Regions from separate parts of the Lysinibacillus sp. PWR01 genome, predicted to be linked through region 2. Evidence: riboswitches for the same ligand, from Rfam matches in the RefSeq annotation. Region 2 holds a riboswitch; the other holds the start of a gene.
What was found. Region 2 has a riboswitch for FMN ahead of ribE (riboflavin synthase). Riboswitches for the same ligand answer to the same signal wherever they lie in the genome.
Positions count from the first base shown of each region.

Region 1: another riboswitch for FMN. It lies ahead of ACEVFT_RS09220 (ECF transporter S component); the one in region 2 lies ahead of ribE (riboflavin synthase).

Region 1 covers NZ_JBHERJ010000047.1:362,842-368,298, reverse strand. Annotated here, with positions in the region: gene ACEVFT_RS09225 (sodium-dependent transporter) at 1-1,061, opposite strand, end outside; gene ACEVFT_RS09220 (ECF transporter S component) at 1,303-1,890, opposite strand; FMN riboswitch at 2,109-2,295, opposite strand; gene ACEVFT_RS09215 (RNA polymerase subunit sigma) at 2,433-3,719, opposite strand; gene sigX (RNA polymerase sigma factor SigX) at 3,716-4,249, opposite strand; gene ACEVFT_RS09205 (ATP-binding protein) at 4,328-5,457, opposite strand, start outside.
Region 2 covers NZ_JBHERJ010000016.1:54,563-60,019, reverse strand. Annotated here, with positions in the region: gene ACEVFT_RS02140 (YibE/F family protein) at 1-719, opposite strand, end outside; gene ACEVFT_RS02135 (YibE/F family protein) at 716-1,840, opposite strand; FMN riboswitch at 2,061-2,186, shown strand; FMN riboswitch at 2,303-2,428, shown strand; gene ribE (riboflavin synthase) at 2,655-3,293, shown strand; gene ribB (3,4-dihydroxy-2-butanone-4-phosphate synthase) at 3,320-3,949, shown strand; gene ribH (6,7-dimethyl-8-ribityllumazine synthase) at 3,965-4,432, shown strand; gene ACEVFT_RS02115 (spore germination protein) at 4,587-5,457, shown strand, end outside.

The DNA of each region.
Region 1 (5,457 bases), on a different contig from region 2:
GCTGCAATAAATACGACTATACCAAGTAAAAGTGTCCACATTGGACGGGATTTCTGACTATGTTCCATAAATGCCGCGACAATAATTTCATATAAACTAAATGATGACGTTAATGTAGCAAATAAAAATAGTAATAAAAACATCGCTAAAAATACTTCACCGAATGGCATTTGACTGAAAGCTGTTGGTAGCACCATAAATAGCAAACCTGGACCCGCTGCTGGCTCTAAATCAAAGGCGAACACAACAGGGAAAATCGCTAATCCTGCTAAAAATGAAACTAGCACAGTTAACAGCACAACAGAACCTGCTGAATTGGGCAGACTTACATCTTTTTTTAGATAGGAACTATATGTAACAAGACAAGAGAATCCTACTGCTAACCCAAAGAACGATTGCCCCAGCGCTTCTAATAATGCCTTTCCAGTAATATTCGAGAAATCAGGCCATAAGAAGAATTTTACGCCCTCCATTGCCCCATCCAATGTAACAGCGCGCACAACAAGGACAATGAACATTATAAAGAGTAGCGGCATCATCCATTTATTGGCCTTTTCGATCCCATTTTGTACACCTAACGAAATCACAAGTACATTGGCTAATGTAAACAACACTAAACCAACTAGCGTAATCCAAGGCGTACCTATAATTTTTCCAAATAGCTCAGCTGGATCTACTGCTGGATCGATTACAGCGCCAGCAACACCGAGCCCGCTATAAATAAAGATCCAACCTCCAACTACACTATAAAAAGTTAATAATAAAAAACAACCTAGTACACCCATTCGACCAATCCAAGCCCAGCCTGGCTTTGTCGGAGCGATTTTTTTATATGCCGTTACAGCCTCCGATTGTGTACCACGTCCCAAAACATACTCGGACAATAGCATTGGTAACCCTATTAATAAGGTAAATAACACAAAGATTAGGAAAAACGCTCCTCCACCACTTTGTCCCGTTACATAGGGTAGTTTCCAAATTGCCCCTAGTCCAATTGCAGCACCCGCTGATGCTAGAATAAATCCTAATTTACTAGACCACTGTCCCTTTTGTTCACTCATCTCTTCAAACTCCTCAAACATTCTAAACTCTTCCCTATTTTACATGAAAATATAGCTTTCGACTAGGTCATAATGATAAAGTACTAGATAGCTAGCTTACTCCATTACTTTTTTCTATGTTTATCCGTTAGTTTTGCCTTTCTATCCGTTCCTTTTAGTAATTTATCCGTTACACCTTAAACCCTATCCATCATTTCTTCAACAAAAAACCTCGGGTATATTCACCCGAGGTTAGCGTATATTATTTTGATATATAGATAGAACGCTGACGGTCGATCCATTTGCGCATTGTAGTAAATAAAAACGCCATAATAGCCGTTAATAAAATACCTTTCACAATGTTAAATGGTAAAATCCCAGCGACAATCATTTTATAAAGTGAGTCACCTACAACAGGTTCCATTCCTAAGAAGTATGTGTACATCGGTAAAAATACTACATAGTTTAAAATACTCATGCCTACTGCCATTACGACTGTACCTGTTGCTAAACCTCCAACAAGACCAGCAATTGTTTTAAAGCGATTAAAAATAAAGCTTACTGGTAAAATAAATAAAATACCTGTTGTAAAGTTAGCAATATGACCTACTGGCACACCTGTTGGCGTTCCTGAGAAAATCCAATCCAATACATTTTTAAATAACTCTACTAAAATACCAGCTACAGGCCCCATTGTGATGGCTGCTATTAATGCAGGCATATCACTAAAGTCCACTTCCAAAAATGCTGGGAACGGCGGAATTGGGAAATTAAAAAGCATTAATAAAAACGAAATACTGCTCAGCATACCAATCGTAATAAACGATTGAAGTTTAACATTCTTCTTCATAGAAAACTCTCTCCTCTTTGCTGATTCAATCTCGCAAGAAGAAAGGTGACGATCTTTCAATTGTTAGCATGAAAAAACCCTTATGCATGAAAAAGCACAAGGGAGAAAGGCATGACGAATAAGCGTCAATATAAACTATTTTTTGAGCACTGTTTAAAAAGCCCTACAAAAAAGCGCTCGGCTATAGTTCACTTCATAACAATGAATGACGATCGTACCTCCATCTTCTCCCATCCAGACTTTAACTGTCGGCCTTGGAATCACACCAAGTCAGCCATGCAAATAAATTTGCACAGGTCGCGGGCTGAAGAGTGTAGCATAAACCATTCGAGTTAATGAAAAACATTAACGGTTTACCACTCTATTACCGCCGGTCGGGATTTTCACCCTGCCCCGAAGATGAATCATATTATTTTATACTACAACCTTACTATAATTAATTATCAAGAAAAAGTAAATAGTTCTGCTTAAAAAAATCCGATTAGATTTGTATGTATTATAAAAATGGAGCATTCCATGCTACAGGAATGCTCCATTTTTGACTAAGGCATATATTGTTTATTTGGCCCCACAGGCTTTGGCAAATACGTTTTCAAATCGAATCCTTCCCAGCTTTCTTGGACCACATTATCTAAGCGTAATTGTTGGCCAAAGCCAGCGGCAGTTAACATCATGGCCTCAATCAATTGCGTGGCGCGGATTGGCTCCATCGATGCTAAATCTAAGGGGATATCAAATGTAACGACGACACCTTCCGCTTCCTCTTTCACGGTATAAGTCACGTTTTCAGGAACAACTGTTACATAAACATCATCATTTTTGTTTTTCATGAGTGTAAGTGCCTCTGTAACATTTACAAATGTTTGACGGAAATCTGGTGACAGATATTCCGCACCATTACCATCTTGGTATAAATAATAATTAAAATGTTTGGCGTTTGTTAATGACATAGCTTGGCTTGGCTCGCCCTCTTGAGAAAACTCATAAGGTGTGCCATCTTCATTTTGAATCTCCACTTCCGTATATTCAGAATCTGAGAATGTATCTTCCAAAGTTCCTTTGTACTCATTGACGGTAGCTGAAGCAACATCATAGTCATTGTCCTTTGGTAAAACGTGGACAAGCTTGTCTTCCTTCTCCTTCAGTTCACCTTTAAAAGGATGATAATCTGTAAAACCTTTGGCTTCTTCATCAATTTGAGGAGCGTATTTCTCATACATCTGTAAGGTAGAAGGTTTTTCTGTTCCAAAATCAGTTGCTACACGCTCATTTGGTATCACATATGTCATTGGAACACTTTCCGCATCACGTCCTGCTAAACCAATACGGAAAACGACAGCATCTTTCACATCTTCCTCATAGACAGATGACCGTAAAGATAACATGCGCTCATGCTCCGATACAATACTGGATTGAAGCGCTTCATCCTGCGTAGCAGCGTCTTTAGCAGAACGATCTTCCTGTAAAGTAGCGTAATTAGCCGTTTCTGGAGTACTAGCTAGATCTTTTTGGCTAGCGTCATTATTCATGAACATGGAGCCAACGAGTACCGTTAGCGCGAAAACTGCTGCTACACTCGTAAAAATCGGCATTTTTCGGAACTTAGATCGTGATGGTCGTTCATCTTGGCTCAAAGGTTTACTTTCTTGTCGTGCTTCTTCATTCACTATAGGTTGTTGTATCGCTTCTTGAAGGTGACTATTATCCTGCAAGCGAGCATCTGCCATTAACCGATTTAATATTTCTTCTTTTGAACGGTGGTCAGAAAGCTTAGGGGCATTGTTCAATACATATTCAAGCTGTTCATCATCAAATGGCTTATGCGTCATTGCCGTTTCGCCTCCTGTTCTCTAATCGGCTGTAGCTGTTGCCTTAAAAATTTAATGGCTCGATGCTGGGTCGTTTTTACCTTAGCTTCTGTCCAATCTAGTATTTGCGCTGTTTCTGCGATCGATAAGTCCTGAAAATAGCGCATTATAATGACCATTTTTTGGTCGCCTGTACAGTTTTCAAGTGCTGATTCTACCTGCATAAATTCATCACTGGCCTGTAGCATATCTTCCGGTGATGGTGTGGTTGAATGGAGCTGTTCCGTTTCCCAGTCAAAGAAATCATGTGAATGCTTTTGGCGTACAGCTTGCTTTCTAAAATGATCAATCGCTACATTTTTGGCAATAGCAAATAGCCATGTTTTCTCACTACTATTCCCTGCAAATTGATCATATGAGCGCAACACTCGTACATAAACTTCATGTGCTAAATCTTCGGCAAGTGTACGGTTTTTTACTAAATATATTAAAAACTGAAACACGTCTTGGTGATATGCATCGTATAGTCGATGGAACACGGAGTCATTCAAAGCACTCCACCCCCGTTCTATAATATTTGTCGTCTTACATTCATAGAAGTTACAGCCAATTAATAGCAATACATGTTATTAATCGAACGGTAAATAAAACGTGAAGGTCGTACCCTCTTTCAGCACACTGTCTACCATAATATTACCTGAGTGTGCCTTCACAATATTTCTAGCAATGGCTAAGCCGAGACCAGTTCCACCTTTGGAACGGGTACGTGCCTTATCGGCTTTGTAAAAGCGTTCAAAGACATATGGTAAGTCATCCTGAGGAATGCCATGCCCTGTATCTTGAACAGATATTTTAGCAAATGTCGGCTCCTGCTCGATTTTTACAGTCACAGACCCTTCATCTGTATGTCTAAGTGCATTATCGACTAAATTTGTAAGCACTTGTTCAATCCGATCCTCATCAATATTAATCATGGCCTCGTCATTAAATTCACTGTCAAATTGCAGACGAACGTGCTTTTCCTTTGCTACCTGAGCAAATTTTTGTGTAATACGCTCGAATGTCGAATTGATCGGTAATTCATCTTTATAAAGCGTCATATGCCCTGATTCCATGCGTGCCAAATCTAATAGATCTGTCACAAGGCGACCCATTCGCTTCGATTCATCATAAATAATTTTGGTAATCTCATTACGCTCTTCCTGATCCTGAATAAAATCATCGTCCATTAATGCTTCAGAGTAACCTTGTAGCATGGCAATCGGTGTCCGTAGTTCGTGAGAAACATTGGCGATAAAATCGGATCTTAGTTTTTCTAAGCGATGTTGTTCAGTCATATCACGAATAACAGCCACAGCCCCACGTATCATTTCACCACTATAAAGAGGACTAATCGTAAATGTATAGTAGTTGCCATCCATTTCAATTTCCTCTTCTAGTTTATCCTCAAACATCAGCACATGATCAAGCATATGATACAGCTCTGGGGGGATAGGCTTTGCACTTTGCGAGCCTTTATTCACAAACCACTTTTGCATTAAACGTTCTGCTGGTGGGTTACTTAATAATATTGTACGATCACGGTTAAAGGTAATCACTGCATCTGTCATAGATGTCAAAATATTCGAAAGCTGTTCGTTTTCTTGATTGATAACCTCTAAATTGTGCTTTAATTGACGACCCATTTGGTTGAAGGCAACGGCAAGTTGACCAATTTCATCATTTTGCGTTGTAGGCATTTTCGCTTCAAAATTTCCTT
Region 2 (5,457 bases):
GAGGCAATCGGAATAATCACTGCAATGCCGATGCCTGCACAAAGAATGGTTGTCATTTCAGCACTAAAAACTTTGGAGTTAACAATCTCGCCAATCGAATAGGAGAGATCCTTGAACCAGATTAACAAGCTTAAATAGCCACCAAAGAAAGCAAAAAATAATGTATTGGTATCAGTTCCTAAAATATCTCTCCCGATACTTAGCCCAGATGTAAATAGTTTCTTTCTACTAATCGTGGGATTGCGATAAAAAATCTCATGCATGGAAGTGGCGATAGAAATAGCCACATCCATAATGGCACCTATCGTACTCATAATAATGACTGATGCACCAATCTGCACAAAATTAACGCCAATGTAGAGGGAAAAGATACTAATTTCTTCAGTCGATTCTTCACCAAACCCTTGGATCATCGATTTTTCTGTAATAAAGGTAATAAATAGCAGTAACACAACAATCGTCACCATCGTCGCGATAAAGGCTGTAATGGTTTTACTGTTTGTTTTATTGATATAGAAAAGGCTAATACAACTAATGACCGTACAGGCTATAAACGTCAAGATAATGGGGCTATTTTTAGGGTTTGTCATTAAAAAGATGGTGATAAAGAGTACACCAAAGTTTAGAAATAAAGAAAGAAATGAGCGGACACCCTGCTTACCACCTACTATCACCATCAACGCAAATAAAATAACTGCTAATAAGACGATAACATTCATTCTTGAACCCTCTTTCGATTAATGAAAAATATAGCAGTATACTGACTAATAGGAATCGTGAGGACAACACCAATCCCCCCTGCTAAGGCACGGGCTAATTCTAAAGAAAGATTCAAGGACAATGTGAGTCCTAATGTGGAAGAATTTTTCAAATAGAGAATAATCATAGGTATGGAGCCGCAAAGGTAGGCAAAGAATAAAATACTTGTAATCGTACCCATGATATCTTTACCAATTTCATGCCCTGAAGTTTTAAGTGCCTTCACAGAAATAGAAGGGTCTTGTTCATATAAAGCAAATATGGAGGAAGCCATCGTAATAGAGACGTCCATGACAGCCCCAAGTGAGCCAATAAATAAACCTGCCATAAAGACTGTGCGATAGGGCCGTGTTAAAAATTGCATTTCTTCATAACGAAGACCATTTTCACCTGTCAACCACATCACAATTGAGCTAATGATAAGTGCTATAATGGTTCCTAAAAGTGTGGACACAATGGCTACATACGTTTTTGTATTCAATCCGCTAATAAGTAGGAGCGAAATAATGGTAAATAACAGGGCACAAATACCACTAACGAATAACAGACTTACGCCCCCATGTGTAACATAAAGATCTAATGCAAATGATAAGATCAAGGCATTGACAACCAAACTAATGATAGAAAACAAGCCCTGTCTTTTGCCTATAATGAGTAAGGCAAAAATAAAAATCCACGCAATCATGATCATGGTTTGATCACGTTTTAAATCGAGGATGGTACCTGTTAACCCTGATTGTGTTGCGTGATTATCTATGGTGACAAAGATTTCATTGCCTACATGGTATTTTTGATCAAAAGCACCAGAAGAAGAATAGTCATTCATCAAATGAATGGATTGCCCCTTATACTGTCCATTTTTGATCATGGCCGTAATTTCCTGTGTAAACAATTCATCCTCATTCTCATACATATCTGTCATCGGTTCCGATTCTGTGACGTTCACCTGTATTACTTCCGCTATCGGTCGATCATAAAATTGTTCATTATGATGGACGAAAACAATTGAAATTCCACAACAGAGTGCTAATAAGGCATAGAAAACACCTTGCTTAAACGGTATATTTTTTAAAAATGTCAAGGAAATGACCTCCAAACTGTTAGACTGAATAGTCACCTGTAAAGGAACGTTTTTTTGATTGAGAAGTTTCACAAACAAGTTAAATGTCATCATTTTAATAATTTCTTTTACATTTATCAAGTCACGTCAGAGCTGCTTAAAATTTATATGACGAAAAAAATTTAAAAAGAAGGATGGATAATATAATAAAATAGTGTTATCGTAAGACTAGCTAAATAAAAGTATCCTTCGGGGTAGGGTGAAATTCCCGATCGGCGGTGATGAAGCAATTCAAAGTCCGTGAGCGCAAGCTGATTTGGTGCAAATCCAAAACCGACAGTGACAGTCTGGATGGGAGAAGGGTAAAAATGCGAGCTTTTTAAATTGATTCTAATTTAGAAGGTTTATTTGACTATGCATTTATTACGCCACTTCCCAATCATCTTTTGGGAAGTTTTTTTATTTAGCTACAATCGAATAGAAGATGTTCTTCGGGGTAGGGTGAAATTCCCAATCGGCGGTGATGAAGCAATTCAAAGTCCGTGAGCGCAAGCTGATTTGGTGCAAATCCAAAACCGACAGTGATAGTCTGGATGGGAGAAGAACAAATGAGATGACAGTCTATGGAAAAAATCGTTTTCAAGTAGGCTTATTTGTTGATGTCTTATACTCCCAAAACCCCTTTGATGAAAGGGGTTTTTATTTTTTTATTTATTGTTAATTAGTGAAGGGAGAAGGATAAAACACAAAAACAGGTGGATAGAATTTCAGAAATGACGGATAAAACTTCAAAAGTGAAGGATAGAAGTGCTAATAAAGTAGAGTAGGTGATGAAATGTTTACAGGGCTTGTAGAGGATATTGGTGTCGTAAAAGCTATGCAAAGCGATTGGGACAGTATGAAAATTACGGTTCAATCAGCCATGATAGCGGAGGATGTCAGGCTTGGCGACAGTATAGCAGTCAATGGTGTTTGTTTAACGGTGACACATTTTACTGATCAGCAGCTTACAATGGATGTTATGCCTGAAACAGTCAAAGCAACAAATTTACAGCAGCTGGCACTTGGTGATTCTGTTAATTTGGAGCGTGCCATGCCTGCCAATGGACGATTTGGCGGTCATTTTGTTGCTGGTCATGTTGATGGAGTCGGTAAAATTTTGCGCATACGTCCAGTAGCAAATGCCGTTTATATGGATATTGAAATGTCAGAAGAACTAACAAGCTTTTGTATTCCGAAGGGTTCCATAACTATTGATGGCACAAGCTTAACCCTTTTTCATGTTGAAGCGAATCGTGTCACGATTTCACTCATTCCTCATACTTACAAAGAAACCGTTTTAGGTATGAAGAGGGTTGGAGCAATCGTTAATATCGAAACAGATTTAGTTGGTAAATATATTTTACAGCAACTAAAAAAAGGGCAAGTAACGCCAACAATTACGAGAGATTATTTAGCACAACATGGTTTTTAAAATAACAGAATGAGGAGATGATAATCGTGCTACATACAATTGAAGAAGCCATTGAGGATTTAAAGCAAGGCAACATGATTGTGGTGGTCGATGATGAGGATCGGGAAAATGAAGGAGATCTGTTGGCACTCGCTGAATTCATCACACCTGCAACGATCAACTTTATGGCAACCTATGGTAGAGGTTTAATCTGTACACCGATTTCGCAACAGATCGCACAAAAGCTAGATTTACATCCGATGGTTCAGCGCAATACGGATAACCATCAAACCGCATTTACGGTGAGTATTGACCATGAAGATACAACGACAGGGATTAGCGCCTTTGAGCGTGCATTGACAATACAGAAAATGATAGAAAAGCAAGCTAAGCCGACTGATTTTCGTCGACCAGGTCATATTTTTCCGCTGATTGCGAAGGAGCATGGTGTGTTAGAACGGAGAGGGCATACTGAAGCGACAGTTGATTTGGCGAAGCTTTGTCATAGTATACCAGCAGGTGTTATTTGTGAAATTATGGGGGATGATGGGCAAATGCTTCGTTTTGAGGAACTGACAAAGTTCGCGGCACATCATGGCTTAAAAATGATATCAATAGAAGCATTGGTTGTTTATCGTAATCAGTTATCCACAAATGAAAATAAAATTTCTATTTAAAAAGGAGCAAGAACAATGGGTCAAACATTTGAAGCACAATTAATTGGAACGGATTTAAAAATTGCAGTAGTTGTAGGTCGTTTTAATGAGTTCATTACAAGCAAATTATTGGATGGAGCAATGGATGGTTTAACACGCCATGGGGTTGATCCCGCATCTATTGATGTCGCATGGGTTCCAGGGGCTTTTGAAGTTCCTTTTATTGCGAAACAACTGGCAGAAACAAAGAAATATGATGCCATTATTGGTTTAGGTACCGTTATTCGTGGCTCTACAACTCATTATGACTATGTTTGTAATGAATCAGCAAAAGGCATTGCCAATGTATCGTTAACAACGAATGTACCTGTTATTTTCGGTATTGTCACGACTGAAAACATTGAACAGGCGATTGAAAGAGCAGGCACGAAATCTGGTAATAAAGGCTATGATGCTGCAATGTCTGCGATTGAGATGGCGAATCTAAAGAAAATGATTGGATGAGGATAATTTGAATAACTCGTCACAACATTTGTTTCTTTGAATATTTTGAACAACCGTGGGAAAAATATGCTTAAGTGTATTTATTGAAGGTGATTGTTTTCATAAATGTACTAATCTTGAGCTGGCTCAGTAGGAGATGAGAAGTATTTCATCAATGGAACAAATGATCAATTTGAAAATGTTGAAATCACTATTTCAACGCTCTGCTGATGTGATTTTCCAACAATATAATTTTCAGCAATATACAGTACATTTGATAACTTGTGATGCAATGGTCAATGAGCAAATACTTCAAACTGTGGTTGTTCAACGTGTTCAATCTTTGTTAAGCAAAGTCTCTGAGGACATGTTAGAGGAAGAAATCGAACAGCATTTACACATACCCTATTTACAAAAGATTTCATCGAAAGAGGATGCAGTGACAAGAGTCTATAAAGGCCATGTCTTATTGTATTTTGAAGAAAATCAGTTACTTTATTCTAGCGATATTTCAAAAAGACCAAATCGAGAGCCTGGGGAAACAACACTAGAACTAGTGGTCAAAGGACCTAGAGATGACTTTATTGAAGATGTTTTTATTAATATTGCTTTATTAAGAAAACGATTACCCACTAATTCTTTTAGTGTTGAGACATTAGAAATTGGCAAGCGTTCTAAAACAACAGTAGCCATCCTTTATATGGAAGACATTGTGAATTTAAATATGCTGGAACAAATTCGACTTCAATTACAAAAAATCGATACGGATATTGTTATCAATGGTGATTTGTTAATGGAAACAATCGAAAAGACAGCAACCATCCTTCCAAGACATGATTATACAGGAAGACCTGATTTTGCTTTGCAGTCATTAATTAATGGGCGAATATTAATAATGATTGATGGCGTATCCTATGCTTTAATTACGCCTACAAATATTATGCTACTCTTTAAATCGGCAGAGGATAATGAATATCCAATCATTGTCAGTTCACTGGAGCGATTACTTCGAATTGTAGGGATATTAATTAGTATGCTATTACCAG